4 regions of the Streptomyces sp. JW3 genome follow, and region 2 is predicted to be linked to each of the others. Evidence: riboswitches for the same ligand, from Rfam matches in the RefSeq annotation. Region 2 holds a riboswitch; each other region holds the start of a gene.
What was found. A riboswitch is a leader RNA that binds a small molecule or an ion and turns the genes downstream of it on or off. The one in region 2 is predicted to bind cyclic di-AMP.

Region 1: linked by a shared signal. The riboswitch ahead of ACTT8P_RS04865 (transglycosylase SLT domain-containing protein) and the one ahead of ACTT8P_RS16960 (LysM peptidoglycan-binding domain-containing M23 family metallopeptidase) in region 2 are both predicted to bind cyclic di-AMP.
Region 3: linked by a shared signal. The riboswitch ahead of ACTT8P_RS06315 (M23 family metallopeptidase) and the one ahead of ACTT8P_RS16960 (LysM peptidoglycan-binding domain-containing M23 family metallopeptidase) in region 2 are both predicted to bind cyclic di-AMP.
Region 4: linked by a shared signal. The riboswitch ahead of ACTT8P_RS29795 (M23 family metallopeptidase) and the one ahead of ACTT8P_RS16960 (LysM peptidoglycan-binding domain-containing M23 family metallopeptidase) in region 2 are both predicted to bind cyclic di-AMP.

The regions. Positions count from the first base shown of each region.
Region 1 covers NZ_JBQOUX010000007.1:379-7,737, reverse strand. Annotated here, with positions in the region: gene ACTT8P_RS04885 (ABC transporter permease) at 1-493, opposite strand, end outside; gene ACTT8P_RS04880 (ABC transporter ATP-binding protein) at 480-1,415, opposite strand; gene ACTT8P_RS04875 (LolA family protein) at 1,462-2,727, opposite strand; gene ACTT8P_RS04870 (polyprenyl synthetase family protein) at 2,958-3,968, opposite strand; cyclic di-AMP (ydaO/yuaA leader) riboswitch at 4,557-4,723, shown strand; gene ACTT8P_RS04865 (transglycosylase SLT domain-containing protein) at 4,728-5,237, shown strand; gene ACTT8P_RS04860 (HAD family hydrolase) at 5,264-6,067, opposite strand; gene ACTT8P_RS04855 (GNAT family N-acetyltransferase) at 6,298-7,359, shown strand, end outside.
Region 2 covers NZ_JBQOUX010000036.1:46,098-53,456, forward strand. Annotated here, with positions in the region: gene ACTT8P_RS16940 (type 1 glutamine amidotransferase domain-containing protein) at 1-124, shown strand, start outside; gene ACTT8P_RS16945 (SRPBCC family protein) at 290-724, shown strand; gene ACTT8P_RS16950 (MBL fold metallo-hydrolase) at 779-1,972, opposite strand; gene ACTT8P_RS16955 (SGNH/GDSL hydrolase family protein) at 2,118-2,903, opposite strand; gene ACTT8P_RS16960 (LysM peptidoglycan-binding domain-containing M23 family metallopeptidase) at 3,142-3,936, opposite strand; cyclic di-AMP (ydaO/yuaA leader) riboswitch at 3,941-4,102, opposite strand; gene ACTT8P_RS16965 (tyrosine-protein phosphatase) at 4,608-5,405, shown strand; gene ACTT8P_RS16970 (DUF6126 family protein) at 5,442-5,561, opposite strand; gene ACTT8P_RS16975 (helix-turn-helix domain-containing protein) at 5,558-6,187, opposite strand; gene ACTT8P_RS16980 (aspartate aminotransferase family protein) at 6,253-7,359, opposite strand, start outside.
Region 3 covers NZ_JBQOUX010000009.1:49,265-56,623, reverse strand. Annotated here, with positions in the region: gene ACTT8P_RS06340 (alkaline phosphatase family protein) at 1-167, opposite strand, end outside; gene ACTT8P_RS06335 (DUF5998 family protein) at 167-763, opposite strand; gene ACTT8P_RS06330 (bifunctional acetate--CoA ligase family protein/GNAT family N-acetyltransferase) at 865-3,693, opposite strand; gene ACTT8P_RS06325 (HPr family phosphocarrier protein) at 3,854-4,135, shown strand; gene ACTT8P_RS06320 (GntR family transcriptional regulator) at 4,328-5,023, opposite strand; gene ACTT8P_RS06315 (M23 family metallopeptidase) at 5,210-5,974, opposite strand; cyclic di-AMP (ydaO/yuaA leader) riboswitch at 5,987-6,147, opposite strand; gene ACTT8P_RS06310 (M16 family metallopeptidase) at 6,350-7,359, opposite strand, start outside.
Region 4 covers NZ_JBQOUX010000097.1:6,499-13,857, forward strand. Annotated here, with positions in the region: gene ACTT8P_RS29775 (dihydrofolate reductase family protein) at 1-830, shown strand, start outside; gene ACTT8P_RS29780 (alginate lyase family protein) at 1,283-2,503, shown strand; tRNA gene ACTT8P_RS29785 (tRNA-Met) at 2,556-2,629, shown strand; gene ACTT8P_RS29790 (PP2C family protein-serine/threonine phosphatase) at 2,796-4,022, shown strand; cyclic di-AMP (ydaO/yuaA leader) riboswitch at 4,258-4,415, shown strand; gene ACTT8P_RS29795 (M23 family metallopeptidase) at 4,428-5,465, shown strand; gene ACTT8P_RS29800 (PrsW family intramembrane metalloprotease) at 5,569-6,849, opposite strand; gene trmB (tRNA (guanosine(46)-N7)-methyltransferase TrmB) at 6,888-7,359, opposite strand, start outside.

The sequences.
Region 1 (7,359 bases), on a different contig from region 2:
CGAGGCAGAAGGCCAGCACGGTCGCGTACTTGGTGAGCAGCAGGCGGGTGCGGCCGGCCGGGGCGACCAGCAGGTAGCGCAGGGTGCCGGCGCTCGCCTCGCCCGCGAGCGCGTCCCCGGCGACGACGCCGATCGCCATCGGCAGGAAGAAGGGCAGCGTGGCGGCCAGCGCGGTGAAGACCAGGAACAGTCCGTTGTTGGTGACCTGGGAGATGAACGCCGGTCCGCCGCCCCCGCCGCCGGCCGGGTCCCCGTCGCCGGTCTCGATCTTCACGGCGATGCCGACCAGCACCGGCACGGCGGCCAGCACCGCCAGCAGGGCGAGAGTCCGCCAGCGCCGGAAGGTGGTCAGCAGCTCGTTGCGCAGCAGCCCGAGGCTCCACAGGGCACGCGGCTCCCGTACGTCCGGTGCATCCAGCACACCTGATACATCCGGTACATCTGGTACTTCCGGTACATCTGGTACGTCCGCCTGCGTCTCAGCCCGCGACATCGAAGCCCTCTCCGGTCAGCGCCACGAACGCGTCCTCCAGGGAGGCCCGCTCCAGGCCGAAACCGCGTACCCGGACCCCGGCCGCCACCAGCGCGGCGTTCACCTCGGCCGGGTCGCGCTCCGGCGGCTCGGCCGTCACGCTCTCCTCGGCGATCACCACGTCGGCGGCCCCCTGTTCCTTCAGCACCCGGGCCGCGTCCACCGTGTCCGGCGTGGTCACCACCAGCCGCCCGCGCGCGCCGGCGGCCAGGTCGGCGACCGGCCCCTGGGTGATCAGGCGGCCCCGGGTCATCACGGCCACCTGCGTGCACACCTGTTCGATCTCGTCCAGCAGGTGGGAGGAGAGGAAGACGGTCGTGCCGTCCGAGGCCAGGTCCCGCACCAGGGTGCGGATCTCCCGCATGCCCTGCGGGTCGAGCCCGTTGGTCGGCTCGTCCAGGACCAGCAGGCGGCGCGGCTGGAGCAGCGCCGCCGCCAGACCGAGGCGCTGCCGCATGCCCAGCGAGTACGCCTTCGCCTTCTTGCCGGCCGCCGCCGTCAGCCCGACCCGGTCCAGCGCCGCGGCCACCCGGTCGCGCCGGGTGCGCGGGTCGGCGGCCGGGTCGGCGGCGTCGTAGCGCAGCAGGTTGTCGCGGCCGGACAGGAAGCCGTACAGGGCCGGGCCCTCGATGAGGGCGCCGACCTCGGGCAGTACGGCGCGGGCGGCGCGCGGCATCGGGCGGCCCAGCACCCGGGCGGTGCCCGAGGTGGGTGCGATCAGGCCCATCAGCATGCGGATGGTGGTGGTCTTGCCGGAGCCGTTGGGGCCGAGGAAGCCGAAGACGCTGCCCGCCGGGACGGTCAGGTCCAGACCGTCCACGGCGAGCTGTCCGCCGCGGTAGCGCTTGGTGAGTCCCCGGGTGGCGATGACGGCGTCGTCCATCGGCTCCTTCACTTCGTCCGCTGCGGCGGGGTACGGGCGCGGCCCCTCACTGGGCCGCGTCGGCCGCCTTGACCAGCGCGTCCTTGGTGACGGCGCCCACGTAGACCGTGCCGTCGTCGGTGAGCAGGGCGTTGACCAGCCGGGTGCTGAACACCGTGCCCGTACCGAACTTGCCCTTGACCTGGTCGCCGAGCGAGTCCAGGAAGCCGCCGAGGTCACCGCCGGCGGCACCGGTCGGCAGGCCGCCCTCGGCGCCGGTGTCGAAGGTGGCGACCGCGTTCCAGCCCTCGCCGATGACCTTCAGGCCGTCGAGGTCCTTGCCCACCTCGCCCTTCTCCGCCTTGCCCGACGCGGTGCCCTTGTCGGTCTCGGTGCCCTTGTCGGTCCCGGCGCCCTTGTCGATCTCGTCGCCCTCGGTCACCTTCGCGCCCTTCGGCGGCGTGAAGTCGAACGTCGACGCGGCCGGCTTGGCAAAGCTGACCTGGGTGAAGCCGGCGTCCACCACCGCCGAGCCGCCGCCCGCGGGGCTGAGCGTGAACTTCAGCGGCACCCCGGTCTTCGCGTCCACGGCCACACTGATCGAACCGACCGTGGAACCCTTCTGCTTCGGCTCGATCACCAGGCGGTACGCGTCCCGGCCGGCCACCTGCGCGGTGCCGTCGACGGTCACGGAGGTGGTGTCGTCGACCGCCTTCAGGGCCTCCTCGGCGAGGTCGCCGGGCGTGGCCGGCACCTCCTCCGCCCGACCGTCCGGGCCGGCGGCGTCGGTGGTGTCGGCAGTCGAGTGGTAGACCTCGCCGGACTTGCTGTCGTAGCCCCAGACGTCCTTGCCGTCGTGGATCAGGCTGTACTCGGCGGCGTCCTGGAGCAGCGACACCTTCTGCCGGTCGGGGCCGTCGGCCGCGACGCGCAGCGTGTGCGTGCCCGAGGCCAGCTCCGTCAGCTTCGTGGTCGGGTCCGCGGCGGAACCGTCGTCCGCGCCGCCGCTGCCGCCGGAGGGCGTGGCACCGGACAGCAGGCCGCTCTCCAGACCCCCGAGGTCCGGCAGGCCGAGGTCGGTGCTGATCTTGACCGTGCCGGACAGCTGCTGCGTGTCCGACGCGGCGATCTTCTCCACCAGCTGCTGCGCCGTGATGTCGGGCAGGTCGGGGTCCCCGGAGTCGGCGAGCGCGGGAACCAGTCCGATGGTGGCCGCCGCGACGCCCATCACCGTGACCGGGACGACGTACCGCGCGGCCCTGCGGCGACGCGCCCCGCGCTCCTCGGCATCGGTATCGGTATCGGTATCGGTTCCGGATTCGTACGGTGTCATGTGCCCTACCTCCGTCGTCGCCGGCGGCTGTCCGTGACCTCGCCCCGTCACCCTGAAGTCCACCTTGAGCCGCCATTCTCACCCGAATCGGTGAGGATGTGTGGTTTTCCGTGATGACCATCTGACCAAATCGGCCACCGGGATGCGTCAGACCGCAGGCTCAACTCCGTGTACTGCTGCGGTATGACACGCGACGACGGGACACACCCCGACCCGTAGGGGACGGGGCGTCAGCCGGCCCGGTGCACGACCGCGTCGCACAGCTCCACCAGCGCCGTCTTCGCGTCGCACGCCCGCAGCGGGGCCAGTGCCGCGCGGGCCTCCTCCGCGTAGCGGACGGTGTCCCGCCGGGCCTGCTCCAGGGCGGGGTGGGCGCGCAGCAGGCGCAGCGCCTCGGCGTGCCGGTCGTCGTCGGTGAGGTCGGAGGCGAGCAGTTCGCACAGGGCGAGGTCCTCGGCCAGCCCCAGCCGGGCGGCGCGCTCGCGCAGCCGCAGCACCGGGAGGGTCGCGATGCCCTCGCGCAGGTCGGTGCCGGGGGTCTTGCCCGACTCGTCGGAGTCGGAGGCGATGTCCAGCACGTCGTCCGCGAGCTGGAAGGCGACGCCGAGCCGCTCGCCGTACTGGGTGAGGACGTCGACGACCGTCTCGTCGGCGCCGGACATCATCGCGCCGAACCGGCAGGAGACCGCCACCAGCGAGCCGGTCTTGCCGCCCAGCACATCCAGGTAGTGCTCGACCGGATCCCGGCCGTCCTGCGGTCCCGCGGTCTCCAGGATCTGGCCGGTGACCAGCCGCTCGAACGCCAGGGCCTGCACCCGGACCGCCTCCGGGCCGAGATCGGCGAGGATCTGCGAGGCCCGCGCGAAGAGGAAGTCGCCGGTCAGCACGGCGACCGAGTTGCCCCAGCGGGTGTTGGCGCTGGGCACCCCGCGGCGCACCGCGGCCTCGTCCATCACGTCGTCGTGGTAGAGCGTGGCGAGGTGGGTCAGCTCGACGACGACGGCGGAGGGCACGATGCCCGGGGCGTGGCGGTCGCCGAACTGGGCCGCGAGCATCACCAGCAGCGGCCGGAACCGCTTGCCGCCGGCCCGCACCAGGTGCTGGGCGGCCTCCGTGATGAAGGGCACCTCGCTCTTGGTTGCCTCCAGCAGTCCTTCCTCGACTGCCGCCATTCCGGCTTGGACATCGGCTTCCAGAGCCTGGTCCCGCACGCTCAGCCCGAACGGCCCGACGACGGTCACGAGGGGTCTCCTGTCTGCTGGTGTCTACTCGCGGTTACACGGCTGGTCGATAGGTCGCTGCCATCACTCAAGTCAGCGTATCCGGTCACCTTTCGATCACCGATAGCGCCCACCGTTACAGGCCGGTCGGTATCAGATCATGAACTGTATGTTTTTGATCAGGCGATATGAGCGGACATAGAGAGACATCACGGATCCCACCACCCCTCCCAACGTCGTGCGACCCGGGAACGTCACCCATTCGACCCATGGACCTCCGTTCCCACTTTCGGGCGAGTGACGCGGGCCGCCCCGCCACCGCTGCCCCATAAAGCACGAGTTGGCCTTATTGCCCGATTTGCCTTACTTGTCGACGCCAGTGACTTGACTCACGCCGCCGACCGGTCGCGCGGCACCGCCCGCGCAGCGTCCATCCCTTTGCCCCGTAAGCCAGTTGACCCTTGCCTTCAGCAAAGGATCAAGCACCCCAAATGCCTCAGACCAAGGTCAACATGCACGTTAGGTGATTCCGGCACTTGTTCCGGACATGTGCTGTCGCATACGTTCCCGGCCTGTCGAGCGGACGCCGAATCCTGCCACCGCCCGACGCACCCACATCCGACTCATTCACGGCAGGAGCGGGGGACCCAGGTAAGTCGCCGCGCCGGTCCACCGGACCGGGGCGGCTCGGGGTGAAGCCGGGCCCGACAGGGCACGGCCGGGCACCTTTCCGCCCGAACCCGACAGCTCACCTCGCAGGCGTATGGAGAGGACCGCACCATGCCTGCAAAGGGCCTCCGGCACGCCGCCGGGACCAACCGACTCGTCCGCAAGCTCGCCCTCGCCGGGGCCGGCGCGGCCGTGCTCGCACTGCCGATCGCCGGCGCCACCAGCGCGTCCGCCGCCACTCCGGCCGCCGACTCGACCACGGCGACCACCACGGCCGCGATGACCGCGGCGAACGGCTACAGCAACAACCTCGACGGCTGGATCCGCCAGTCGCTCGACATCATGGCCGACAAGGGCATCCCGGGCACGTACAACGGCATCTACCGCAACATCATGCGGGAGTCGTCCGGCAACCAGTTCGCCATCAACAACTGGGACATCAACGCCATCAACGGCACCCCGTCCAAGGGCCTGCTCCAGGTCATCCAGCCCACCTTCGACGCCTACCACGTCGACGGCACCTCCTGGGACCTGTACGACCCGGTCGCCAACATCACCGCCGCCTGCAACTACGCGGCCGACCGGTACGGCTCGATGGACAACGTCTTCAGCGCGTACTGAGCCCCGGCGCGTGACGGAAGCACGCGTCACCTGAACAGTCGTTCGAGGACGACGGCCACGCCGTCGTCCTCGTTCGACGTGGTGACCTCGTCGGCGACCGCCCGCAGTTCCGGGTGGGCGCCGGCCATCGCGACGCCGTGCGCCGCCCACAGGAACATCGGGATGTCGTTGGGCATGTCCCCGAAGGCGACGGTCCGCTCCGGGCTCAGCCCCAGGTGCTCCGCCGCCAGCGCCAGACCGGTCGCCTTGGTGACGCCGCTGGGCTGGAGCTCGACCGTCCCCGGCCCCGACATGGTGACCGTGGCGAGCGAGCCGACCACCGCGCGGGCCGTCGTCGCCAGCTCGTCGTCGGACAGCCAGGGGTGGCGCAGCAGCACCTTGCTGATGGGTGCCGCCCACAGGTCGTCGCGCCGGTCCACCCGCACCGCGGGCAGCGTCGGGTGCGGCATCAGGTACCCGGGCTCGATCAGCGTGAGCCCCGCCACCCCGTCCTGGTCGACGGCCGCGTGCACCTGGCCCACCTCGGCCTCGATCTTGCCGAGCGCGGTCTCGGCCAGCTCCCGGTCCAGGGTGACCGACCACAGCAGCCGGTCCGCGCCGGCGTCGTACACCTGCGCGCCCTGGCCGCACACCGCGAGCCCGCCGCAGCCGAGGCCGCCGAGCAGCGGGCGCACTCTCGGCGCCGGGCGGCCCGTCACCACCAGGTGGTGCGCCCCGGCCGCGGCCACCCGGCCGAGCGCGACGAGCGACCGCTCGGAGACGGTGTCGTCGCCGCGCAGCAGCGTTCCGTCTAGATCGGTGGCGACGAGTGCGTATGCGGTGGGGTCCATGATCAGAGAATACGGACATCGCGCGCCCCCGACTCACCCTCGGCCGCCACTCGTTCACCGGTCCACATGTCCGAAAGCTGACGCATCACCGGCTAAAGGCAGTTAAAGCGCTGTGCGCCGGTTGGCAACAACATGCTCCGCTCTCTACCCTCCGCGCGGCCCCAGGGGTACCGTCCTTCTGTTCAGGGGGACTTGATCGGGGGGTCGGGTTGAGCAGCGGACGCATTCGTGTGCTGAGGCCGGGGGAACTGGGCGAGGGCCAACGGGAGCACTGGCGCGAGCTGCGCGCCAAGTCGCACGCCCCTCGCAACCCCTTCATGGAACCGGAGTTCACCGAGACCGTGGGCCGGGTCCGGCCGCGGGCGCGGGTGGCGGTGCTCTACGCCGGCGGCGAACCGGCCGGTTTCCTGCCGTACGAGCGCGGCCCGCTGGGGCAGGGCCGGGCCATCGGTCTCGGGGTCTCGGACTGCCAGGGAGCGGTACTGCGCCAGGGCCCGCTTCCGGACACCCGCCGGCTGCTGCGCGCCTGCGGGCTGTCGAGCTTCGCCTTCGACAACCTGGAGGCGGACCAGGCACTGTTCACGCCGTACGCCGCCCAGGAGTACGCCTCGCACGTCATCGACGTCGCCAACGGCTACCCGGCGTACGAGAGCGAGCTGCGCGCCCGGTCGCCGAAGTTCCTCAAGACCACCCTGGCCAAGGAGCGCCGGCTCGGCCGCCAGGTCGGGGACGTGCGCTTCGTGTTCGACGAGCGCGACCCGGCCGCGCTGCGCACGCTGATGGCGTGGAAGTCGGCGCAGTACCGCCGGACCGGCCGCCGGGACCGGTTCGCGCAGCGCTGGATCACCGAACTCGTCGGCCGGCTCGCCGCCACCCGCACCCCGGAGTGCGCCGGCACGCTGTCCGTCCTCTACGCCGCCGGCCGGCCGGTCGCCGCCCACTTCGGGCTGCGCTCGTCGACCGTCCTGGCCTGCTGGTTCCCGGCGTACGACGTGGCGGTCGGGAAGTACTCGCCGGGCCTGGTGCTGCATCTGCGGATGGCCGAGGCCGCCGCCGCCGAGGGCATCGGCCTGCTGGACATGGGGCGCGGCGCGGCCGAGTACAAGGACTCGCTGAAGACGGGCGAGCTGCCCGTGTACGAGGGCGCGGTGACGCGCTGGGGGGCGGGCGCCGCGCTGTACTGGCTCGGCCGCGAGCCCGCGCGCCGGGCGCACGGCTTCGTCCGCGACCGGCCGCGGCTGGCCTCGCTGGCGGCACGGACGCTGCGCGGCGCGGCGCGGCTGCGGCGCACA
Region 2 (7,359 bases):
CGACTGGGCGCCGTACGTCGTGCGCGACGGCCTGCTCATCACCGGCCAGAACCCCGCCTCCTCGGCCCCGGCCGCCGACGCCCTCGTGGCACTGGTCACGGAGGTGACGTCGGCTCGGGCGTGAGGGCGGGCACGCGGGAGTCACCGGAGCGCTGGTGAAGCCTGCCGGAGCATGACCGAGCCACCCCGGCCGGACGTCGGCCGGGGCCGGGCGTCCAGAGGCCCCGGCAGGGCGCCACGTCCGATTCGTTCAAGAAGTCGGTGACACCGGTTCGCTACCGTCACCGCCATGAACGACATCGGCGAGGGATCACGTCATCTCAGCATCCGCATCGACCGCACCGTCAACGACGTCTACGCCTATGCGTCAGACCCGGCCAACCTGCCCGCGTGGGCCCACGGCCTGGGACGGTCCATCGAGAAGAGCGACGACCACTGGGTCGCGGAGTACTCCCCCATGGGACGGGTCGTGATCACCTTCACCCCGCCCAACGAGCTGGGCGTGCTCGACCACGACGTCACGCTGCCCTCCGGAGAGACCGTCTACAACCCGGTCCGCGTGATCGCCAACGGCGCGGGGAGCGAAGTGGTGTTCACCCTCCGTCGAGGGCCGGAGACCAGCGATGCCGACTTCGAGCGCGACGCCGACATGGTCGCCGCCGACCTGGCCCGCCTCAAGGAACTGGTGGAGTCCGGCGAGGGACCTCTCGGCGGTACCGGCTGATCCCCGGGTTCGTCCATCGCCCGCGCCGGACCCACCGTTCGAGCCCGGCCGACGTCACCGCTCCCCCGCGAGGTCGAGATCCCCCTTGCTCGTGCCGGCCGCGCCCTCAGCGATTCCCGCACGACGCCACGGACGCGCGATCGGCCCGGACAGCGACCGCCACCACGCCTCCACCGGCAGCTCCCCCGTCGGCTCGAACGGCTCGCCCGGGCGGGGGAACACCACCGGCTGGCCGGCCTGCTCGCCGGCGTCCTTCATCCACTCTCCCGGCTCCGCCCACGCGTGCGGCGCCAGATTGAACGTGCCCCAGTGGATCGGCAGCAGCACACCGCCGGGCCGGCCGCCCTGGAGGTCGAGGTGGGTCCGGACGCCCTCTTCCGGGGTCATGTGGATGTCCGGCCAGAACTCGGAGTACGCGCCGACCTGGATCATCGTCGCGTCGAACGGGCCGTGTGCCGCGCCGATGTCCTTGAAGCCGTCGAAGTAGCCGGTGTCGCCGCTGTGGTAGACGCGGTGTTCCGGTCCGGCGACCACCCAGGAGGCCCAGAGGGTGTGCTGGGTGTTGCGCAGGGCCCGGCCGCAGAAGTGGCGGGCCGGGGTGGCGGTCAGGGTGAGGCCGCCGATCTTGGTCGACTCGTGCCAGTCGAGTTCGCGCAGCCGGTCCGCGGGCACGCCCCAGTGTTCCAGGTGGGCACCGACGCCGAGGGGCACGGCGAACAGGGTGTCCGTGCCGGCCAGTGCCTTGATGGTGGGCAGGTCGAGGTGGTCGTAGTGGTCGTGCGAGATGACCACGACGTCCACCGGGCCGAGGGCGGCCAGCGGCAGCGGGACCGGGTGCAGCCGCTTGGGTCCGGCGAACGGGAACGGGGAGCAGCGCTCGCCCCAGACCGGGTCGAAGAGCACGCGCTGCCCGTCTATCTCGGCCAGGACGCTGGAGTGCCCGGCCCAGGTCAGCCGGAGACCGGTGGCCGGGGGACGGGACAGGTCGGCGACGGTGGTGGGGTGCACCGGGATGGTGCCGGCCGGGGCCCGGCGGGCCCGAGCCTGGCGGTCGAGGTAGCTCTTGGCGAGCTGCGACGTCGATCCGGAGGGCCGGGTGCGGGCGGTGCCTCCCGGGTTCTGGAAGACGCCGTTCGCGAAGTGCGGTGATCTGCGGATGCGCGCCATGCGCTCACCGCTCGGGTCCGCGCCGAAGGCCTCGGGCCGCAGCGCGCGGAGCCCGGAGCTGGGGGAACGGAAACCGGCCACGGTACCTCCAAGTGGAGTAGGACAGACCTTCATTATGGTCGTCCGGTGTGACAGCGGCCTTCGCCGCAGGTCACTTACGCCCACCGCGTATCACCGGTTTCCGGGAACTCAGCCGTCCCGCTCGGCGGTCCCCCGCCCCGCCGTCTCACGCCACCGCCGAGATCCGCATCCTGATGTCGTCCGCCGACAGCGTGCCCTTGGCTGTCACGTGGTCGCCGGAGGACTCACCGCGCAGCCGGCGCCCGAACCACGGCACCAGGTACTCCCGCGCCCACTGCACGTCGTCCCGGCGGATCTCGAGGGTGCCGCGCGGCGGCAGCGGCGGCCAGGGCTGTTCCGGGTCGGCCGGCACCGGCAGGCCGAGCACCTGGCCGGCCCGGAGCGCCACCCGGGTGTGCCCCTCGGGCGAGAGGTGCAGCCGGTCGGTGTCCCAGGCGCGGCGGTCCTGGATGCTGCGCAGCGACCACAGGTCGAGCACCGGGCAGCCGTAGCGGTCGGCGACGGCCCGCACATGCCCGTTGTACGTGGCGATCTTGCCCCGCAGGTGTTTGAGGACGGGCACCCGGCGGGTGTCGAAGCCGGTGGTCACCATGACGGTGCCGGCCGTGGCGGTGAGCGCGGCGACCGCCCGCTCGAACCGCTCGGCCAGCTCGTCCGGGTCGGTGCCGGGCCGGATGATGTCGTTGCCGCCCGCGCAGAAGGAGACCAGGTCCGGTGCGAGCCGGGCCGCCCTGGGCACCTGGTCCGCCACGATCTGGTCGAGCAGCTTCCCGCGTACGGCGAGGTTGGTGTACGTGAAGTCGCCCTCGGGCCGCCGGTCCGCGAGCAGGACGGCGAAGCGGTCGGCCCAGCCGACGAACGCCCCGTCGGGGCCGGGGTCGCCGACCCCCTCGGTGAAGCTGTCCCCCACCGCCACGTACGACCCGATCACTGCCTTGCCGGCACTCTTCTCACTTCTCGAATCGTCTGCCACGTCGACCCATGATTCACCTTGGATTGTGACCTACGCGACCGTAGGACGGGGTTGACGAGCGGTGAGAAAGGCCACTTCTAAAGTGTTGGCCAATTCCGGAATAAGTGAGCGCCGTTCCACAGGTCACCCACACCGAAGGCCGGACCCGGGGATCGGGGTCCGGCCTTCGGTGAGCACGGGGCTGGGGCAGCCGGCGTCAGACGGAGACGCCCTGCGACCGCAGGTAGGCGAGCGGGTCGATGTCCGAGCCGTAGTCCGGCGTGGTGCGGATCTCGAAATGCAGGTGCGGGCCGGTCACGTTGCCGGTGGCACCGGAGAGGCCGAGCTGCTGTCCCGCCGTCACCGCGTCGCCGCTGGAGACGGAGAGCGCGGACAGGTGGGCGTACTGGGCGTAGTGGCCGTCGGCGAGCTTGATGACGACCTGGTTGCCGTACGCGCCGCCCCAGCCGGCCGTGACGACGGTGCCCGCGCCGACGGCCTTCACCGAGGTGCCGGTCGGGACGACGAAGTCGGTGCCGGTGTGGTAGCCGCTGGACCACATGCTGCCGGACTGGTGGTACGGGGTGCCCTCGGTGGCGCCGTCGACGGGGGCGACGAAGCCGGTGGCCGCGGTGGAGGTGTCCGCCGCGGGCTGCGCCGTCGTCTTCTTCTCGGCCGTGGCGGACGCCTCGGCCCCGGCGCCGAGGGTGAGCTTCAGGCCGGGGCGGATCAGCGAGGGATCCGAGCCGACGGCGGCGCGGTTGTCCTCGTAGAGCTTCTTCCAGCCGCCGCTGACGTGCTGCGCGTCGGCGATCTTCGCCAGCGAGTCACCGGCGCGCACGGTGTAGGTCTGCGCGGTTTTCGCGGAGTCGGACTGGGCGGCGGGGGCGGCGTGCGCGCCGGCCGCTCCGACGAGCGGCAGGGCGAGTGCGGCGCCGCCGGTCGTGGCGACGGCGAGCGTGCGGGTCAGACGCTGGGTCCTGGTACGGCGGTGCTTACCCTTCGCGGGCATGACGAATTCCTCTCCGGCGCCTGCGAGGTGAGCTGTCGGGTGCGGGCTGGAGCTGCCCGGCCGCGCCGGAAAAGGCGCGGCTTTACCCCTAGCCGTCCCGGGAACCGGAACAGGCGGTTTTACCTGTGGGTCCCCCGCTCCTGCCGAACACGGGTGGTGAGTGGGTGGGGTCTCCGGGCGGCGGCAGGATTAGGCGTCCGTCCGGATCGGTGGTGAACGTAAGTGACGGGAACACGCGTGGACAAGCCGATGCCGGCCCGTAGTTCGCACTGTGCGGGAATGGCCGACCAATTCCCGGTCACTCTCCGTGGATTAAGGATCTTCACCCTTCAGCGAAAACCCTTTGAGAGCACGTCGATTACGTGCGCATGGCGAAAGGCTTCTCGTCACCACCAGGTACGGATATGACGCTGCTCACGCGCCTTCGCTCATATACCGCTGGATCGGGGCACGTTAAAGGAAAACGAACTATTCGTATCCATTGGGACTTAACGGTCAGATCGATCGTGTGGACGCCCGGCTCGGCGGCACGGTCGGCACCCTGTTCAGTCCGGTCCCGGGGCGGTCCGCGGGACCTCGGAACACGGCCGGGTCCGGGCGGGGTCATGCCGTATCGTCGGTCCGTGCGGACCGCCGAGCCGCGGCGGTGTGCGCGACCGTGAGGAGCCTCCATGACGCAACAGGTCCCGTCGACCGAGCCGGAGCTGGCCGGGGTACGTAACTTCCGTGACGTCGGCGGGCTGCCGGCCACCGACGGACGGCGGGTGCGGTTCGGCGTGCTGTTCCGCAGCGGCCACCTCGCCCACGCGACCGCCGAGGACGCGGCGTTCCTCGCCGGCCTGGGCCTGCACACCGTCTTCGACTTCCGCAACGCGGCCGACCAGAAGCTCGAAGGCCCCGACGTGACCCTGCCGGGCGTGCGCAATGTGAACCTGCCGCTGTCCGACCCCGCCGACGGCGCCGAGTTCTGGAAGATGGTCCGCGACGGCGACCTCGACCAGCTGCGCGAGATCCTCGATGGCGGCAAGGGCGCGGACCGGATGATCGCCTCGTACCGTTCGATCATCACGGACCGCACCGCCGAGCACTCCCGGGTGCTGCACGCGCTGGCCGAGGACAGCGTCCCGGCCCTGATGCACTGCGCGGCCGGCAAGGACCGCGCGGGGCTGTCCATCGCGGTGACGCTGCTCGCGCTGGGCGTCGAGCGGGACGCGATCGTCGAGGACTACCTGAAGTCCAACGAGAAGCACCGCCGGTACAAGGTGAAGCGCAGCGGCACCTCGGAGTCGGCCTACTCCGCCGAGGTCATGGAGTTGCTGAGCCCTCTGTTCGACGCGCGTGCCGAGTATCTGACGGCCGCGTTCGAGACCGTCGAGCGGACCTGGGGCGGCGTCGACGCCTACCTGGAGCGGGGGCTGCGGATCACCCCCGGGACCCGGGAACGGCTGCGCGACCGCCTGCTCGACTGAGACACCTCGCGCGGACTGGGACCCTCGCGCGGGACGTCACTTCGCGCCCACCTCGAAGAGCAAGTACACGAAGGCCGCGAAGACATGGCCCACGGCGATGTAGATGATGAGCCGCACCCACAGGGCGCGGGGGAACTTCTCCTCGATGTCGCTCATGGTGTGACTCCGTCGGTGGGGCCCAGGCACAGCGCGGCCGTGGGGCTCTGGAGCAGGGTGTGGACGAACAGCAGCTCGACCCCGTCGGGATCCTGGGCCGCGATGCGGTGCGGGGTCAGCGAGTCGAAGTGCGCGCTGTCCCCGCGGGTGAGCAGCTGAGTGGTGTCGCCGAGCCGCAGCCGCAGCCGCCCGCCGAGCACGTACAGCCACTCCTCGCCGGGGTGCACGCGCACGATGTCGCCCTGGGAGCCGTACGGCACCTGGACTCTGAGGGCCTGCATGCCGCGGCCGGACGCGCCGGCCGGCCAGTACGTCCAGCCGCCCGCGGCGATCGGTTCCGTGTCGGCGGCGCGGACCACGGCGTCCCGTTCGGCGGCCGTCTCACCGAGCAGGTCCGAGACGGTCGTAGCGTAGATACGGGCCAGCGCCAGCAGCATGGGCAGTGAGGGCTGGCGCTGTCCGGTCTCCAGCCGGGAGAGGTGGGCCGGGGAGAGTCCGGCGGCGCGGGCCGCGGCCTCCAGGGTGAGGGAGGCGCGGCGGCGCAGCGCGCGGAGCTGGGGAGCGACGGCGGTCAGATCCGCCGCCGGCTCGGTGTCCGAGGGGCCCGAGGCTTCCGAAGGGCTCATGCCTTCCATTCAGCCGCACCTTTGCCTGTGGGACAACTTTTTTGCCCCACAGGCAAAAGACCGCCTCAGCGGTGTGCCACCGCCTGCTTCACCAGCGTCTTGCCGAAGTCCCACATCAGTCCGCCGCCGCTGTGCGCGTCGTCCATCACCTCGGTGAAGGCGTCCACGAACCGGTCCACCTCCCGCTCCCCCACGATCAGCGGCGGGATGAGCTTGATGACCTCCAGGTGGTCGCCCGAGACCTGGGTGAGGATGCGGTGCCGCTGGAGCAGCGGCACCACCACCATCTGCGCGAACAGGCCCTTGCGGGCGGCCTGGAGCATGGTCCAGCGGCTGCGCAGCTTCAGTGACCTGGGCCGGCCGAACTCGATGCCGACCATCAGCCCCCGGCCGCGTACGTCGGCGAGCAGCTCGTACTTGTCGATGAGGGCGGCGAGCCGGGAGCGCAGCAGGTCACCGGTGGTCCGGGCGTTCTCGACGATCCGTTCGTCGGCCATCACGTGCAGGACGGCCAGCCCGGCCGCCATGGCCTGCGCGTTGGCGCCGAAGCTGGCCGAGTGGACCAGCACCCGGTCCATCGAGGAGTAGACCTTCTTGAAGATCCAGTCCTTGCCGAGGGTGGCGCCCACCGGCACGTATCCGCCGGACAGCGCCTTGGCCACGCACACCAGGTCCGGCTCGACGCCGGCCTCGTGCTGGTAGGCGTAGAAGGTGCCGGTGCGGCCGAGGCCGGTCTGCACCTCGTCGGCGATGAGCAGCGCCTTGTGCCGGTGCAGCAGTTCCTGGGCGGCGCGCAGATAGCCGGGCGGCGCCTCGTGCACGCCCTTGCCCTGGATGGGTTCGACGATCAGGGCGGCGACGTCGCCCTTCTTCAGCTCGCGGGCGAGCGCGTCGAGGTCGCCGAGCGGCACCGGGGTGTCCGGCAGCAGCGGCGCGAAGCCGTCCCGGAAGCCGCCCTCGCCGTTGACCGACAGGGAGCCGGTGGTCAGCCCGTGGAAGGCGTGGTCGCAGTACAGGACGCGCGGCCGGCCGGTGGCGAACCGGGCGAACTTCAGCGCGGTCTCCACCGCCTCCGTGCCGCTGTTGCCGAAGAACACCCGGTCCAGGTGCGGGCTGTGGGAGAGCAGCTTCTCGGCGAGCAGGCCGGGCAGCGGCTGGCAGTCGAAGCGGGT
Region 3 (7,359 bases), on a different contig from region 2:
CGGTCGGCGGGGGTCAGTTCCTCGATCGCCGCGGTCATGCCGGGGACGGCCAGGCCGGCCGCGAGCGTGGGCAGCAGGTCGGCGAGCGAGCCGGTGCCGTACTCGGGGACGGGCGCGGAGTCGACGGGGAGCGGTTCGGGGATGTCCCAGGCGGTGGACTGGGACATCAGTGCGCGGTGTCCGCGGTCGCCTCGGAGAGCGCCTGGGCGAAGGCGAGGGCCTGGCGCACCGTCTCCGGGCCGTCGCCGGCCTCGCTGACCCGCAGGCTGAGGTCGTCGGCCGTCGAGCTGCCGGTGTAGCCGTGGTCCGCCTCGCAGTTGGGGTCGCCGCAGGCGGCGGGCTCCAGGTCGATGCGGGCGACGGCGCCCCAGCCGATGGTCAGCACGATCTCGCGGGGCAGCGTGCCCGGCTTGTACTGCTCGGGGTTGGCGACCACCCGGCTGACCACGATGGACGAGATCCGGCCGATCTTGACGGACTCGGTGGACGTGGTGGCGTAGGGGGACGGGGAGGTGTCGTCGGCGGCCTGCTCGTCGGTGTGGCTGACGATGAAGCGGTTGCCGGTGAGGACGAGCACGGTCACGTGCCGCCGCACCTCGTTCTGGTCGAACGTGGTCTCCTGGTGGACCAGGTACGACCGGACGGGCTCGCCGCCCACGGCGGCCTCCACCGCCTCGGCCACGAGGGCCGGGTAGTAGCCGCTGCGCTCGATCGCCGCACGCAGCCCCTGGGTCGTCGTACTGGTCTTGGCCATGCCGTCCATCCTACGGGGGCCCACTGACTGCCCGGCACGGTCGTGGCCGTCCCGGTTCCGCCGGCCGGTTCCGCCGGCCGCTTCCTCGCGGGGGCGGTCGGGCGGGGCGGTCAGTACGCCGGGAGCGTGCGCGGGCCGAGGTCGTCCCGGGCGGGCGGCGGGGCCAGGCGCACCGAGGCGCCGAGGACGCTGAGGCCGCGCGGGGCGACGACCACCGGTTCCAGGGTGACGGCGACGACCTCCGGGTGGTCGTCGACCAGGCGGGAGACGCGCTGGAGCAGTTCCTCCAGGGCGGCGGTGTCCACCGGGTCCGAGCCGCGCCAGCCGAAGAGCAGCGGAGCGGTGCGTATCGAACGTATGAGTGATGCCGCGTCCCGGTCGGTGACCGGGACCAGCCGGTGCGCCATGTCGCCGAGCAGCTGGGTGGCGGCGCCGGCCAGTCCGAAGGAGAGCACGGCGCCGGCCGCCGGGTCGATGACGGCCCGCACCACGGTGTCGACGCCGCGCGGTGCCATGGCCTGCACCACCGGGCGCAGCTCGGCGGGCGTCCCGAACAGGTCGGTCAGCTCCTCGTACGCCCGGCGCAGTTGCTCCTCGTCCGCCAGGTCCAGCCGGACGCCGCCCAGGTCGGCGCGGTGGCGCAGGTGCGGGGCGGTGGCCTTGAGGGCGACCGGCCGGCCGAGGGCGCGGGCAGCGGCCACGGCCGCGTCGGGGGTGGGGGCGGGCAGGGTGCGGTGGACGTGGATGCCGTAACGGGCGAGCAGCTCGCAGGTCTGCTCGTCGCCGAGGGTGAGCCCCGCGCCGCGCGCGAGGTGGCCGCCGATCAGCTCGGCGGCGGCCTTCTCGTCGACGGCCTCGTACTCCGGCACCTTGCCCGGCTCCGCGGTGTCGCGCCGCCAGCGGGCGTAGGCGACGGCCTGCGCGAGGGCCCGGACGGCCCGCTCGGCGGCGGGATAGGCGGGGATGAGGTGGGTGCCGTCGGGGGGTTGCGGGGCGGGGGGTCCGTCGGCCGGGGCGGGCGCTTCCCCGGTGTCCGACTGGGCGACCGCGCTCGTCCGGGCCTGCGGAGCCGTACTGGTGGCCGCCGACAGGGCCTCCGCCAGGCCGCCCAGTTCCACGTGGACCACCAGGACCGGCTTGGCGGGCGATTCGACGGTGGCCGCGCGCAGGGCCTCGGCCAGAGCGGCGTCGCCGGCCGCGCCCTCGCCGAGGGCCGGGATCGCGGTCACCACCACGGCGTCGCACGCGTCGTCGGCCAGCGCCCGGGCCAGTGCCGCCCGGAAGTCCGCCGGGGCCGCGGCCGTGGTCAGGTCCAGCGGGGGCAGCGGCCGCAGCCCCTCGGCCAGGCAGGCGTCGTGGGTGAGCAGGCCCAGCGACTCCGAGTTGCCCAGGATCGCCACCCGGGGCCCGGCGGGCAGCGGCTGCCGGGCCAGCAGCAGCCCCGCGTCGACCAGCTCGGTGATGGTGTCGACGCGGATCACGCCGGCCTGCCGCAGCAGGGCGGAGACCGTGGCGTGCGGCAGCCGGGTGGCGCGCACCGCGTGGCCCTGCGGCGCGGCGCCGCCGTGCCGGGCGCCCTGCACCACGACCAGCGGCTTGACCGCCGCCGTGCGCCGCGCGAGGCGGGTGAACTTGCGCGGGTTGCCGATGGACTCCAGGTACATCAGGACGACGTCGGTGTCCGGGTCGTCGTACCAGTACTGCATGACGTCGTTGCCGGAGACGTCGGCGCGGTTGCCGGACGAGACGAACGTCGAGACGCCGGTCACGCCGGTGACCCCGCCGCCGCGCCGGTGCAGCCGGGAGAGCAGGGCGATGCCGATGGCGCCGGACTGGGCGAACAGCCCGATCCGGCCGGGGCGCGGCATCTCGGGGGCGAGGGAGGCGTTGAGCCGGACCCCGGGTGCGGTGTTGACGATCCCGAAGGCGTTGGGGCCGATGATGCGCATGCCGTACGCGCGCGCCTGCCGCACCAGGGCGCGCTGCCGGTCGCGCCCCTCGGGGCCGCTCTCGGCGTATCCGGCGGAGACCACGACCAGTCCCCGTACGCCGTGCCGCCCGCAGTCGGCGACGGCCTCGGGGACCTGCTCGGCGGGGACGGCGACGACCGCGAGGTCCACGGGTGCGTCGATCTCCTGTACGGAGCGGTGCGCGGGCACCCCGTCGAGTTCCGCGCGCTCCTTGTCGAAGGCGCGGTTCACCGCGTACAGCCGGCCGGTGAAGCCGGCGTTCCGGATGTTGTCGAGGACGGAGCGGCCCACGCCGCCGGGGGTGCGGCCGACGCCGACCACCGCGACGGAGCCGGGGGCGAGCAGCCGCCGTACCGAACGGCCCTCGGCGCGCTGCTCGCGCGCGTACTGCACGGCGAGCGAGCGGTCGGTGGGTTCGAGACCGAACTCCAGGCGGACCACGCCGTCCTCGAAGCTGCGCTTCTGGGTGTACCCGGCGTCCGTGAACACCTTGATCATCTTGGTGTTGGCGGGGAGCACCTCGGCGGCGAAGCGGCGGATGCCGCGCTCCCGGGCGACCGCGGCGATGTGCTCCAGGAGCGCGGAGGCGACCCCGCGGCCCTGGTGGGCGTCCTGGACCAGGAAGGCGACCTCGGCCTCGTCGGCCGGGGCGTGCGCGGGCGCGCCGTCGGGGCCGATCCGGTCGAAGCGGACGGTGGCGATGAACTCGCCGCCCACCGTGGCCGCGAGCCCCACCCGGTCCACGAAGTCGTGGTGGGTGAAGCGGTGCACGTCCTTGGCGGACAGCCGGGGGTAGGGCGCGAAGAAGCGGTAGTACTTCGACTCGTCCGAGACCTGCTCGTAGAAGCTGACCAGGCGCTCGGCGTCGGCGGCGGTGATGGGACGCACCCGCGCGGTGCCGCCGTCGCGCAGCACCACGTCCGCCTCCCAGTGGGCGGGGTACTCCTGCCGGTCCGGCACGGTCTCCATGAGGCCCAGCGTACGGCGCGGGTACGACAACGGCTCGGGGCCGACTGGGGCAGTCTGGGGGGACACCGTATGGAACACTGGTACCGATCACTGGTCTAGACAACCTTGGTGCAGACAACCGTGATCCAGACAACCCTGATCACCTGAAGGGCAGCAACACATGGCTGAGCGCCGCGTCAACGTCGGCTGGGCCGAGGGTCTCCACGCCCGCCCCGCCTCCATCTTCGTCCGAGCCGCCACGGCCACCGGCGTGCCGGTGACGATCGCCAAGGCCGACGGCACCCCCGTCAACGCGGCCTCCATGCTGGCCGTGCTGGGGCTGGGCGCCCAGGGCGGCGAGGAGGTCGTCCTGGCCTCGGACGCCGAGGGCGCGGACGCCGCGCTGGAGCGGCTGGCGAAGCTGGTCGCCGAGGGGCTCGAGGAGCTTCCGGAAACCGTCTGAGCCACCGCGCGCAACACGGTGAAGCCGTGCCGGCCCTTCGGGGCCGGCGCGGCTTCCGTATTTCCGCGCACGGACGCCGGGAATTCACCGGACCTCTGGCGAAAGCATCCGCCGGGTCACGACAAATAGGCAGCGGAAATAGACCCCGCCGAGGTCTCGCCGAATAGCTCCTCTTTGTATACGGCGGCCGTGTTAATGACGCAGGCTCGGCATGTTTACGGCACGTTGCGAGTTCCTCACACGCTCCGCGCGGTCGGCGGCCGCGGCGAAGCGCAGCCGGTGCGCGGCCGTGGACCGCTCGGTGTGCAGCGCGGTGAGCGACCGGGCCCGCTCGCCGTCGCCCCGGGCCACCGCGTCGACGATCGCACCGTGCTCCGCCCAGGTGTCCGCCGGGCTGGCCGGCGCCTCCACGGCGTACATCCAGGCGATCCGGTGCCGCAGCTGGGTCAGCGTGGTGGTCAGGGACGCGCTGCCGGCCGCCTGGGCGAGCGTCTCGTGGAACCAGCCGCCCAGCGAGCGCAGGTCGTCGCTGTTGCCCCGCCTGGCCCGCTCCTGGCCCAGCCGCACCAGGCCGCGCAGCACCTTCAGATGGGCCTCGCTGCGCCGCTGGGCGGCCCGGGCGGCGCCGAGCGGTTCCAGCAGCAGCCGCATCTCCAGCAGGTCGGCGGCCTCCTGCTCGGTCGGTTCGGCCACGCACGCGCCCGCGTGCCGCCGGGTCACCACGAAGCCCTCGGCCTCCAGGGTCCGCAGGGCCTCGCGCACCGGGACGCGGGAGACGCCGTAGCGGCGGGCGAGCAGTTCCTCGGTGAGCCGGCTGCCGCGCTCGTAGACACCGGCGACGATGTCGTCCCGGATCGCCGTGCATACCGAGTGCGCCGGAATACGCATGACCGACCTCCGCCTTAATCCCCGTGAAACGTCGACGATTGACGCGTGTTCAGTGACTCTATTGCAATGCGCCGCACTTTCCGATGGGGGGTCGGTTTCGGTGGCTGTTCTTGGGCTGTTTTTGGTCACCTTTAACGCCGAAAGCCCCGGCTCGGGGAGCCGGGGCTTTCGAAGGGGAGTGCGGGGTCAGACGGTGACGCCGTGGGAGCGGAGGTAGGCCACCGGGTCGATGTCCGAGCCGTACTCCGGGCCGGTGCGGGCCTCGAAGTGCAGGTGCGGTCCGGTGACGTTGCCGGTCGCGCCGGAGCGGGCGATCTGCTCGCCGGGGTCGACCGTCTGGCCGACCGAGACCCCGATGGACGACAGGTGGCCGTACTGCGTGTACGTCCCGTCGTGCATCTTGATCACGACCTGGTTGCCGTACGCGCCGCCCCAGCCGGCCTCGACGACGGTGCCGGCGCCGACCGCGTGGACGGTGGTGCCGGACGCGGCGTGGAAGTCGATGCCGGTGTGGGTGCCGGAGGACCACAGGCCGCTGCTGGCCCGGTAGGCGGTGGAGACGTAGGAGGCACTGATGGGCGCCACGTAGGTGGTCAGGCGCTCGCGCTCGGCCGCGCGGGCGGCGCGCTCCTTGGCCTCGCGGGCCTGCTCGGCGGCCTCGGCGGCCCGCTGCCGGGCGTCCGCCTCGGCCTGCTCCCGGGCGGCGGCGTCCTCGGCGGCCTGCCGCTGGGCGGCGGCCTGGGCGCCGACCTTCTCGGCCACCGAGTCGCCGAGGGTGATGACGGGGATGAGGCCGGTGTCCTCGGGGGACGGCTCGGCGGCCAGCGCGGGGGCCGCGAGGGTGCCCAGGACGCCGGTGGTGGTGAGGGTCGCGACACCCGCCGCGCGGACGGTGCTGCGGTGGATCCGGCCGGGACGACGGTGCTTCCCGGTGGCGCGCGTGAACGCCATGTAGAGGCTGGTCCTTTCCTTCCCTCTCGCCTACCGGGTTAGCTGACGGGTTCGGAGCAGGAAGGTCTCCTACGGGCCCCCTCGCTTCCGCGCGGGCGTCCGATTCACCCCAGGGACGGTGGGTCCCCGGCTCCCCTGGCTCGCGCCGTACGGGGACTCGGCGATGACTGTCCGGTGCCGCGGGTGCGGCGCACTGCCTGACGAACAGCCGGGGAGACGCTAAGCGGGCGTCCGTTCAAGACTCAAACGCAACAGGGTTTTTGTTGCTCATCCCACAGGGCAGACAGGCAACCTCTGTATTAAATTGCCCTATTCGGACATAGGGCGGCTCCGGTGACAGAACAGTCACCGGAGCCGCCCCGCGCGCGCGTGGCGCTACTCAGCGCTCACGACCGTGACTTCGCCGATGCCGAGCGCCTCGACGGGCGCCTTGATCTGCGCCGCGTCGCCCACCAGGACGGTCACCAGCCGGTCCACCGGGAAGGCGTTCACCACTGCCGCGGTGGCCTCCACCGTGCCGGTCGCGGCGAGCCGCTGGTACAGCGCCGCCTGGTAGTCGTCGGGCAGGTACTGCTCGACCTGGTCGGCCAGGGTGCCCGCGACAGCCGCCGCGGTCTCGTACTTCAGCGGCGCGACGCCCACCAGGTTCTGCACGGCGACGTCCCGCTCGGCGTCGGTGAGGCCGCCCTCGGCGAGCGTGCGCAGCACCTTCCACAGGTCGTCGAGGGCCGGCCCGGTGTTCGGGGTGTCGACCGAGCCGCTGATGGCGAGCATCGCGGCGCCGGTGCCGTCGGGCGCCGACCTCAGCACCTGCCCGAAGGACCGGACGCCGTAGGTGTAGCCCTTCTCCTCGCGCAGCACCCGGTCCAGGCGGGAGGTGAGGGTGCCGCCCAGGCAGTACGTGCCGAGCACCTGGGCGGGCCAGGCGCTGTCGTGCCGGTCCGGGCCGGTGCGGCCGATCAGCAGCTGCGTCTGCACCGAGCCGGGGCGGTCCACGATGACGACCCGGCCGGTGTCGTCGGCGGTCACCGGCGGCACCGGGCGCGGCTCGGCGGCCGAGCCGGTCCACGAGCCGAGGGTGTCGGCGAGCAGCGCGTCGAGGTCGACGCCGGTGAGGTCGCCGACCACCACGGCGGTGGCGGTGGCGGGGCGTACGTGCTTCTCGTAGAAGGCGCGGACGGCCGCCGAGTCGATGCCCGCCACCGTCTCCTCGGTGCCCTGGCGCGGGCGGGACATCCGGGAGTCCGCCGGGAACAGCTCCTTGGAGAGTTCCTTGGCGGCCCGGCGCGCGGGGTTGGCCAGCTCGTGCGGGATCTCGTCGAGCCGGTTGCGCACCAGGCGCTCGATCTCGCTGTCGGCGAACGCGGGCGCCCTGAGCGCGTCGG
Region 4 (7,359 bases), on a different contig from region 2:
CCGGAGGGGAGAAGGTGCTGTACACGACGGAGCGGGGGGCCGAGCGGGCCCGGGGCCGAGGGATCGCCGCCGACGTCGTCCCGCTCGGCGCCGACCTGCGCTGGCCCGCCGTACTGGAACACCTGTACGGCCAGTGCGGTGTGCGGCGGCTCATGGTCGAGGGCGGCGGGAGCGTCCACAGCCAGCTGTTGCGGGCCGGGCTCGCGGACGAACTGCACCTCGTCCTCGCCCCGCTGCTCGTCGGCGACCCGGCCGCGCCCCGCCTCTTCGGCCCCGGCGACTACCAGCGCGGCCGGCTCCGGCTGGTCGAGACCCGGCGGATCGAGGACGTCGTGCTCATGCGGTACGAGCCCACCGCCCCCGGCACCGGCAGCCACGCGTCCGCCGCCGACCGGCACTGGCTGGCGCTCGCCTGCGAGCTGGCGGCGCTGTGTCCGCCGTCCCGCACGGCGTTCAGCGTCGGCGCGGTCGTGGTCGCCGCCGACGGGATCGAACTGGCCCGCGGCCACTCACGGGAGGGGGACGATCCCGTGGCGCACGCCGAGGAGGCCGCCCTCGCCAAGATCGACGCCGCCGACCCGAGGCTGCCCGGCGCCACCGTCTACAGCAGCCTGGAGCCGTGCGCCCGCCGCGCCTCCCGGCCCGCGCCCTGCGCCCGGCTCATCCTCGACGCCGGGGTCCGCCGGGTGGTCACCGCCTGGCGGGAGCCCGACACGTTCGTCGCCGGCGCCGACGGCAGCGGGGTGCTGGCGGCGGCCGGGGCGGCTGTGCTCGTACTGCCCGAGTACGAGGCGCGCGCCAAGGAGCCCAACCGCCACCTCCTCGACTGACCCCCGCGACCGACTCGCCTCCCTGCGGCCGACTCGCCCCCTGTGGCCGACTCGCCTCCCTGCGGCCGACTCGCCCCCTGTGGCCGACTCGCCTCCCTGCGGCCGACTCGCCCCCTGCGGCCGACTCGCCCCCTGCGACCGACTCGCCTCCCTGCGGCCGACTCGCCTCCCTGTGGCCGACTCGCCCCCTGCGGCCGACTCGCCCCCGCGGCCGACTCGCCCCCTGTGGCCGACTCGCCCCTGTGGCCGACTCGCCTCCCTGCGGCCGACTCGCCTCCCCGCGGCCGACTCGCCTCCCTGCGGCCGACTCGCCCCCTGCGGCCGACTCGCCCCCGTGACCGACTCGCCCCCGCGACCGACGACTGACCCCGCACCGCCGATCGGCCCAACCCGTCCTGCGCCGCGCGCCCCCCGCGGGCACGCTGCCAGTGATCGACGACGCGGAGGTGGGCATGAGGGCAGCGGTACGCAGACGGGCGGCGGCGGCGCTGGTGGCGGCGGTGCTGGCCGTGGGGGCCGCCGCCGGATGCGGGCAGGAGTCCGGCCGGGCGATGGCGCGGGCGCTGCCCGCCGACGCGGAGTTCACCCACCCCGGTGTCCTGGTCAGCCGGGCCCAGCTGGACACCGTACGCAAGAACACCACCGCCGGGCGGCAGCCGTGGCTCAAGGCGTATCTGACCATGCGGGACAGCACGTACGGGTCGTACCGGCACACCGCGCGGCCGTTCGCCACCGTCCACTGCCCGGCCGGCGAGCAGGCCGGCCGGGGGTGCGAGGAGGAGCGCGAGGACGCCATCGCCGCGTACACGCAGGCCCTGCTGTTTGGGGTGACCGGCAAGCGGCAGCACGCGGTCAAGGCCCGGCAGATCATGGACGCCTGGTCCGGCAAGCTGAAGAAGCACACCGGGGCGAACGCCGGGCTCCAGGCCGGGTGGACCGCCTCCACCTGGGCGCGGGCCGCCGAGCTCGTCCGGCACACCCCGGGCGCCGGCTGGCCGGACGGCCGGGTGCGGCGGTTCGAGCGCATGCTGCGCACCGCGCACCTGCCCCGGCTGACCGAGGCGGTCCCCGACCACAACGGCAACTGGGACCTGATCGCCACCGACGGCGCGATCTCCGCCGCCGTCTTCCTGAACGACCACAAGACCTTCGACCACGCTCTGCGCCGCTTCCGGGACCGCGTCCCCGCCTACTTCTACCTGGAGAAGGACGGCAAGCTGCCGTTCACCCCGGCCGGCAGCAGCATCGCCACCCGCGAGCGGCTGGTCGCGTACTGGCACCAGCAGCAGACGTACAAGGACGGCGTCACCCAGGAGACCTGCCGCAACTTCGCGCACGTCGGCTACTCGGTCGCCGCCACCGCGCACATCGCCGAGACCGCCTGGCACCAGGGTGTCGACCTCTACGGCGAGGTCAAGGACCGGCTCAAGGCCACCCTCGCGCTGCACGCCCGGCAGCAGCAGGCGGACACGACGCCGAAGTGGCTGTGCGGCGGCGAGGTGGAACAGAACCTGGGGCCCGATCTGGAGGTCGCCCTCAACCACCTGGAGAACCGGCTCGGCGTCGCCGTGCCCGCCGCGCACAAGCTGGCCGCCCGCACCCGGCCGGCCGGCACCGACGACCTCTTCGTCTCCTGGGAGACCCTCACCCACGCCGAGAACCCCGGGCGCTGAGATACGTGTGTGCGGGCCGCCCCGAACATGGTCTATGCTGGTGACACACCGACGCGGGGTGGAGCAGCTCGGTAGCTCGCTGGGCTCATAACCCAGAGGTCGCAGGTTCAAATCCTGTCCCCGCTACTCAAGGCCGATGGCCGGGTCCCTTTCGAGGGTCCCGGCCATCGGTGCGTTCGGACTCCGCCATCGGTTGTCATCCGTACGGCCCCCCACCGCTCGCCGCCCGCCCCCGCGCCCGGAACCCTGGACGGGCGGGACGGGAAGCCGAGGCGGTGGTGGGAGGCGAGCGGTGCGGCCTGGTGACGTGGACGAGGGACCGTACGCCAGGGCCGGCGGCCGGCTGCCCGGCGACCCGGTGCCCGACCCGGGCCTCGGCGACGCCCCGGTGCCCGTACCGCCCGCCGGCGGCCGTCGGCGCCGCAGGTTCCGGCGCGGCGGCCGGACGACCCTGGTACGCCTGCTGCCCGTCCTGCTGATCGCCGTCGGCGCCATCTACGACCTGCTCACCCCCCGGTACTTCACCGCGGGCCCCCTGTACACCGCCGCGCCGCTGACCGCCGCCCCGCTCTACTCGCGGCGTGGCACCGTGCTCACCGGGGCGGTCACCGTGGCCGTCGTCATAGGGCTCCAGGTCGGCCTCGGCGTCGCGCACGAGGTCGACTCCATCACCGAGCTGGTCACCATCGCCGTGGTCGCGGTGCTCGCCGTCTTCGTCAACTCGCTGGTCCGCCGCAACGACGAACGGCTCGCCAGCGCCCGCGAGATCGCCGAGGCGGCCCAGCGCGCCGTACTGCCCGAGCCCGCCGAACGGCTCGGCGGCTTCGAGATCGCCGCCTGCTACGAGGCGGCGCAGGCGGACGCCTTCATCGGCGGCGACCTGTACGCGGTGCAGGACAGCCCGCGCGGCGTACGGATGATCGTCGGGGACGTACGGGGGAAGGGCATGGGCGCGGTCGCGGCCGTCGCCGTGGTGATCGGGGCGTTCCGGGAGGCCGCCGAGCAGGAGTCGACGCTGGAGGCGGTGGCCCAGCGGCTGGAGCGGGCGCTGGCCCGGGAGGGCACCCGGCGCGAGGGGCTGGACGCCTTCGAGGGGTTCACCACCGCCGTCCTCGTCGAACTCCCGCATGGCGACGGGGTGGTCCGCGTCGTCAACCGGGGCCATCCACCGCCCCTGCTCTGCTACGCCGACGGCAGCCTGCGCACCCTGAGCAGCCGGGACGCGGCGCTGCCGCTCGGCATGGGCGAGCTGGGCGTATGGCCGGACCGCGCGGAGGAGACCCCGTTCCCCGGCGGCGCCACCCTGCTGCTGTACACCGACGGCGTGACCGAGGCACGGGACGCCCGGGGCGAGTTCTACGATCCCCTCGCGCGGCTCGGCGGCCGGCGCTTCCGGCGCCCCGGGGACCTGCTGGACGTCCTCGCCGCGGACGTGCGGCGGCACTCCGGGGGCGGCATGGCGGACGACATGGCCCTGCTCGCCGTACGCCGGCCGGGGCACGGCGGTCACGAACGGTGACAGCGCGATCCCCCTCCGCATAACAACTGATATACCGTCAGGTTTAAAACCGGGCGCGGGGTGGTGGAGATGGGCACTGAGGGGCGGTCAACTCGCCCCGTTTTGGCCGGTCGTGCGGCCTTGGTTCCGGGTGGAAAGCTTAATGATCAAGAGGAACGGCTTGGAAAGAGTGGCCCGCTTCTATTAACGTTCGATAACGCAGCGCGGTCGTCCCAGCCGTCACAGAAGGCGGCTCCGTGCGCACGCGCCGAATCCCGTAAGGGAACCGGGGAACCACCACCTTGGGGTGAATCGGGCGTAAACGGTCGTGGAGACACGGCTCGTATACGCGCGTAGGAGACCTTCCCGCTCCGAACCCGTCAGCTAACCCGGTAGGCGGAGACGGAAGGAAAGGAGCACGCCCACGTGGCGTCCAACCGGCCTGCCCCCGAGGCCCCGCTCACGCCGAACCAGCCCGGCCCCGAAACCTTCGGCTACGGCGCCTTCCGCCCCGACGAGGGCCCGTTCGAGGAGTGGAACCCCACCGCGGACACCGTCCGTCCGGTGCGCGGCAAGCACCGGGTCGCCAAGCAGCGCGGCGGACTGGCCCGCAGCTCCACCGTCCTCGGCGTCGGTGTCATAGCCGCCGTCGGCGCCGGCGGCATGGCCAGCGCGCAGACCGGCAAGCCGCCGGTGTCGATCTCCATGCCCGATCTGCCGTCCGTCGGCTCGATCATCTCGGACGACGAGGAGCAGGCGGACGAGGGCTCGGCCACGCCGCTCAGCAGCATCGTCTCCGTCGCCACCGAGGACGACACCGAGCAGAGCGCCACCGCCGGCCAGGCGCTGGTCGGCCGGATCATGGCGCAGGCCGAGCAGCAGCAGAACCAGGTCGAGACGAAGGCCGCCGAAGAGGCCGCCGCGGCCGCCGAGAAGAAGGCCGCCGCGGCCGCCGCCGAGGCCGAGAAGGAAGCCGAGGCCAAGGCCGCCGCCGCCAAGAAGAAGGCGGAGGAGGCGGCCAAGAAGAAGGCCGAGGCGGAACGGCTCGCCGAGCTGGCCAAGCAGTACGCGCTGCCCACCTCCTCGTACACCATCACCTCCACCTTCGGGCAGGCCGGCGCCTACTGGTCCTCCGGCTACCACACCGGCCTCGACTTCGCCGCTCCCACCGGTACCCTCATCAAGGCCGTGCACACCGGCACCATCACCGAGGCGGGCTGGGCCGGTTCCTACGGCTACCGCACGATCCTCACCCTCGACGACGGCACCGAGCTGTGGTTCTGCCACCAGTCCTCGATCAGCGTCAGCGTCGGCCAGCAGGTCAACACGGGTGACGTCATCGGCCGGGTCGGCGCCACCGGCAACGTCACCGGCGCCCACCTCCACCTCGAGGTCCACCCGGACGGCGCCGCCTCCGGCATCGACCCGATGGCCTGGCTCCAGAGCAAGGGGCTCAATCCCTGATCGCCGGCCGCCTGGCCGCTGACCGCCGGGCGCGGTCGCGGACTCCGGTGGTCGCGGACTCCGGTGGTCCTGACGGCAACCCCCCGACGTCAGGGCTGCCGGTTCACGGACGGTGCGGGTGGAGGGCCGGGTGGGGCTGGTACGGCTGGTACGGGGGCCAGGGCAGCGCCACCGGGACCGGCGGCGCCGTGGTCCGGGCCGCGTGGTCCAGTGCCGGGCGGGCCGTCTCCCGGCGGCGCCACAGCTCGTGCAGCAGCTCCCGCTCCCGTACCGCGAAGTCGGCGCCCGCCCGGCCGCGGTGCGCCCGGTGCCGCAGGAACGCCAGTTCGGTAGCGGACGCCTGGTACTCCGCCACCGTCCGGGCCGCAGCCTTCCCGGCGTGCCGGCGGGCGTGGGCGCGGGCCAGGCGCCGGGCCCGCATCGAGCCGAGCGCGTACGGCTCCGCCGGGGCCAGCCAGCCGGCCGCCGCGTAGATGGGCAGCTCGGCGCGCACGGTGGCCAGTTCACGGTGCCGGGACCAGACGGCCAGCCAGGTCAGCAGGCCGAACACCGGGACCATGAACGCCGCGTACACGGCGAAGAAGCCGTACTCGCCGAGCGCCGAGGAGCCGTTCCACAGCGCGTGTGTGCCCATCGCGAGCAGCAGACCGGACAGCGGGAACAGAACGCGCCGGGCCCGGCGGTCCTCGCCGCGCAGCGCCGCGAGGCCGAAGCCGAGGCCGGTGAGCACCGTGAACAGCGGGTGCGCGAACGGCGACATGACGATCCGGACGAAGAACGTCGCCGCGGTGACGGAGGCGATGCCGCTGTCGCCGGTGAGCCGGTCGGTGCCGAACGCGTTGCCCAGGTAGAGGATGTTCTCGGTGAACGCGAAGCCGGTGGCGGTGACGCCGGCGAGCACCAGGCCGTGCAGCAGGCCGGTGAAGTCCCGTCTGCGGAAGAGGAAGACCAGCAGCACGGCGGCGGCCTTCGCGGACTCCTCCACCACCGGGGCTATCACCGTGCTGCCCCAGGTGTCCGCGCCGGCCGGGTCGGCGGTGGCCGTCGCTATCCAGCGGGTCGCGAAACTGTTGGCGACGATGGCGATCAGCGCCGCCGCACAGGCACCCCAGGCGAAGCAGAACATCTGGTTGCGCCAGGGGCCGGGGGCCACCCGGTCCAGCCAGCGGAAGGCGCCGAGCAGCAGCGGTACGGGCAGCACGGCGAGGCCGAGACCGACCAGGAAGCCCTCGGTGCCGGTCTGTTCGCGCACCAGGGCCAGGATGACCAGACCGCAGAGCGCGAGCAGGGCGGTCAGGGCGCCGCGGCGCACCCGGCTCCGCTGCCACCAGCGGAGCGCATCGGAGGAGGGCGGGGCCGGTGGGGGCGGGGTACTGGTGGCCACGGCATCGATCCTGACGAGACGGGGGCGCCGCCCGGGCTTCAGGCGCCGGTGGGGGGCTGGTCCTGGTGCTGGTGCCGATGCTGCACCTGGTGCGGTACGCGGCGGAAGAGCAGGTCGTTCACCACATGTCCCTTGTCCAGTCCCTGGCCCTCGAAACGGGTCAGCGGACGGTGCGCGGGACGGGGCGCGAAACCGCCGCCGGGCGCGGTGTTCTCGAACGCCGGGTGCTCCGTGAGCACCTCCAGCATCCACTGCGCGTACGGCTCCCAGTCGGTGGCGCAGTGCAGCACCGCGCCGGGTCTGAGCCGGGCCGCGGCCAGGTCCAGGAACTCCGGCTGGATCAGCCGCCGCTTGTGGTGCCGCTTCTTGGGCCACGGGTCGGGGAAGTAGACGCGCAGCCCGGACAGGGCGTCCGGGGCGATCATCTCGCGCAGCAGGATGACCGCGTCGCCGTTGGCCACCCGGACGTTGGTCAGCCCCTTCTGCTCGGCCAGCGCCAGCAGGTGGCCC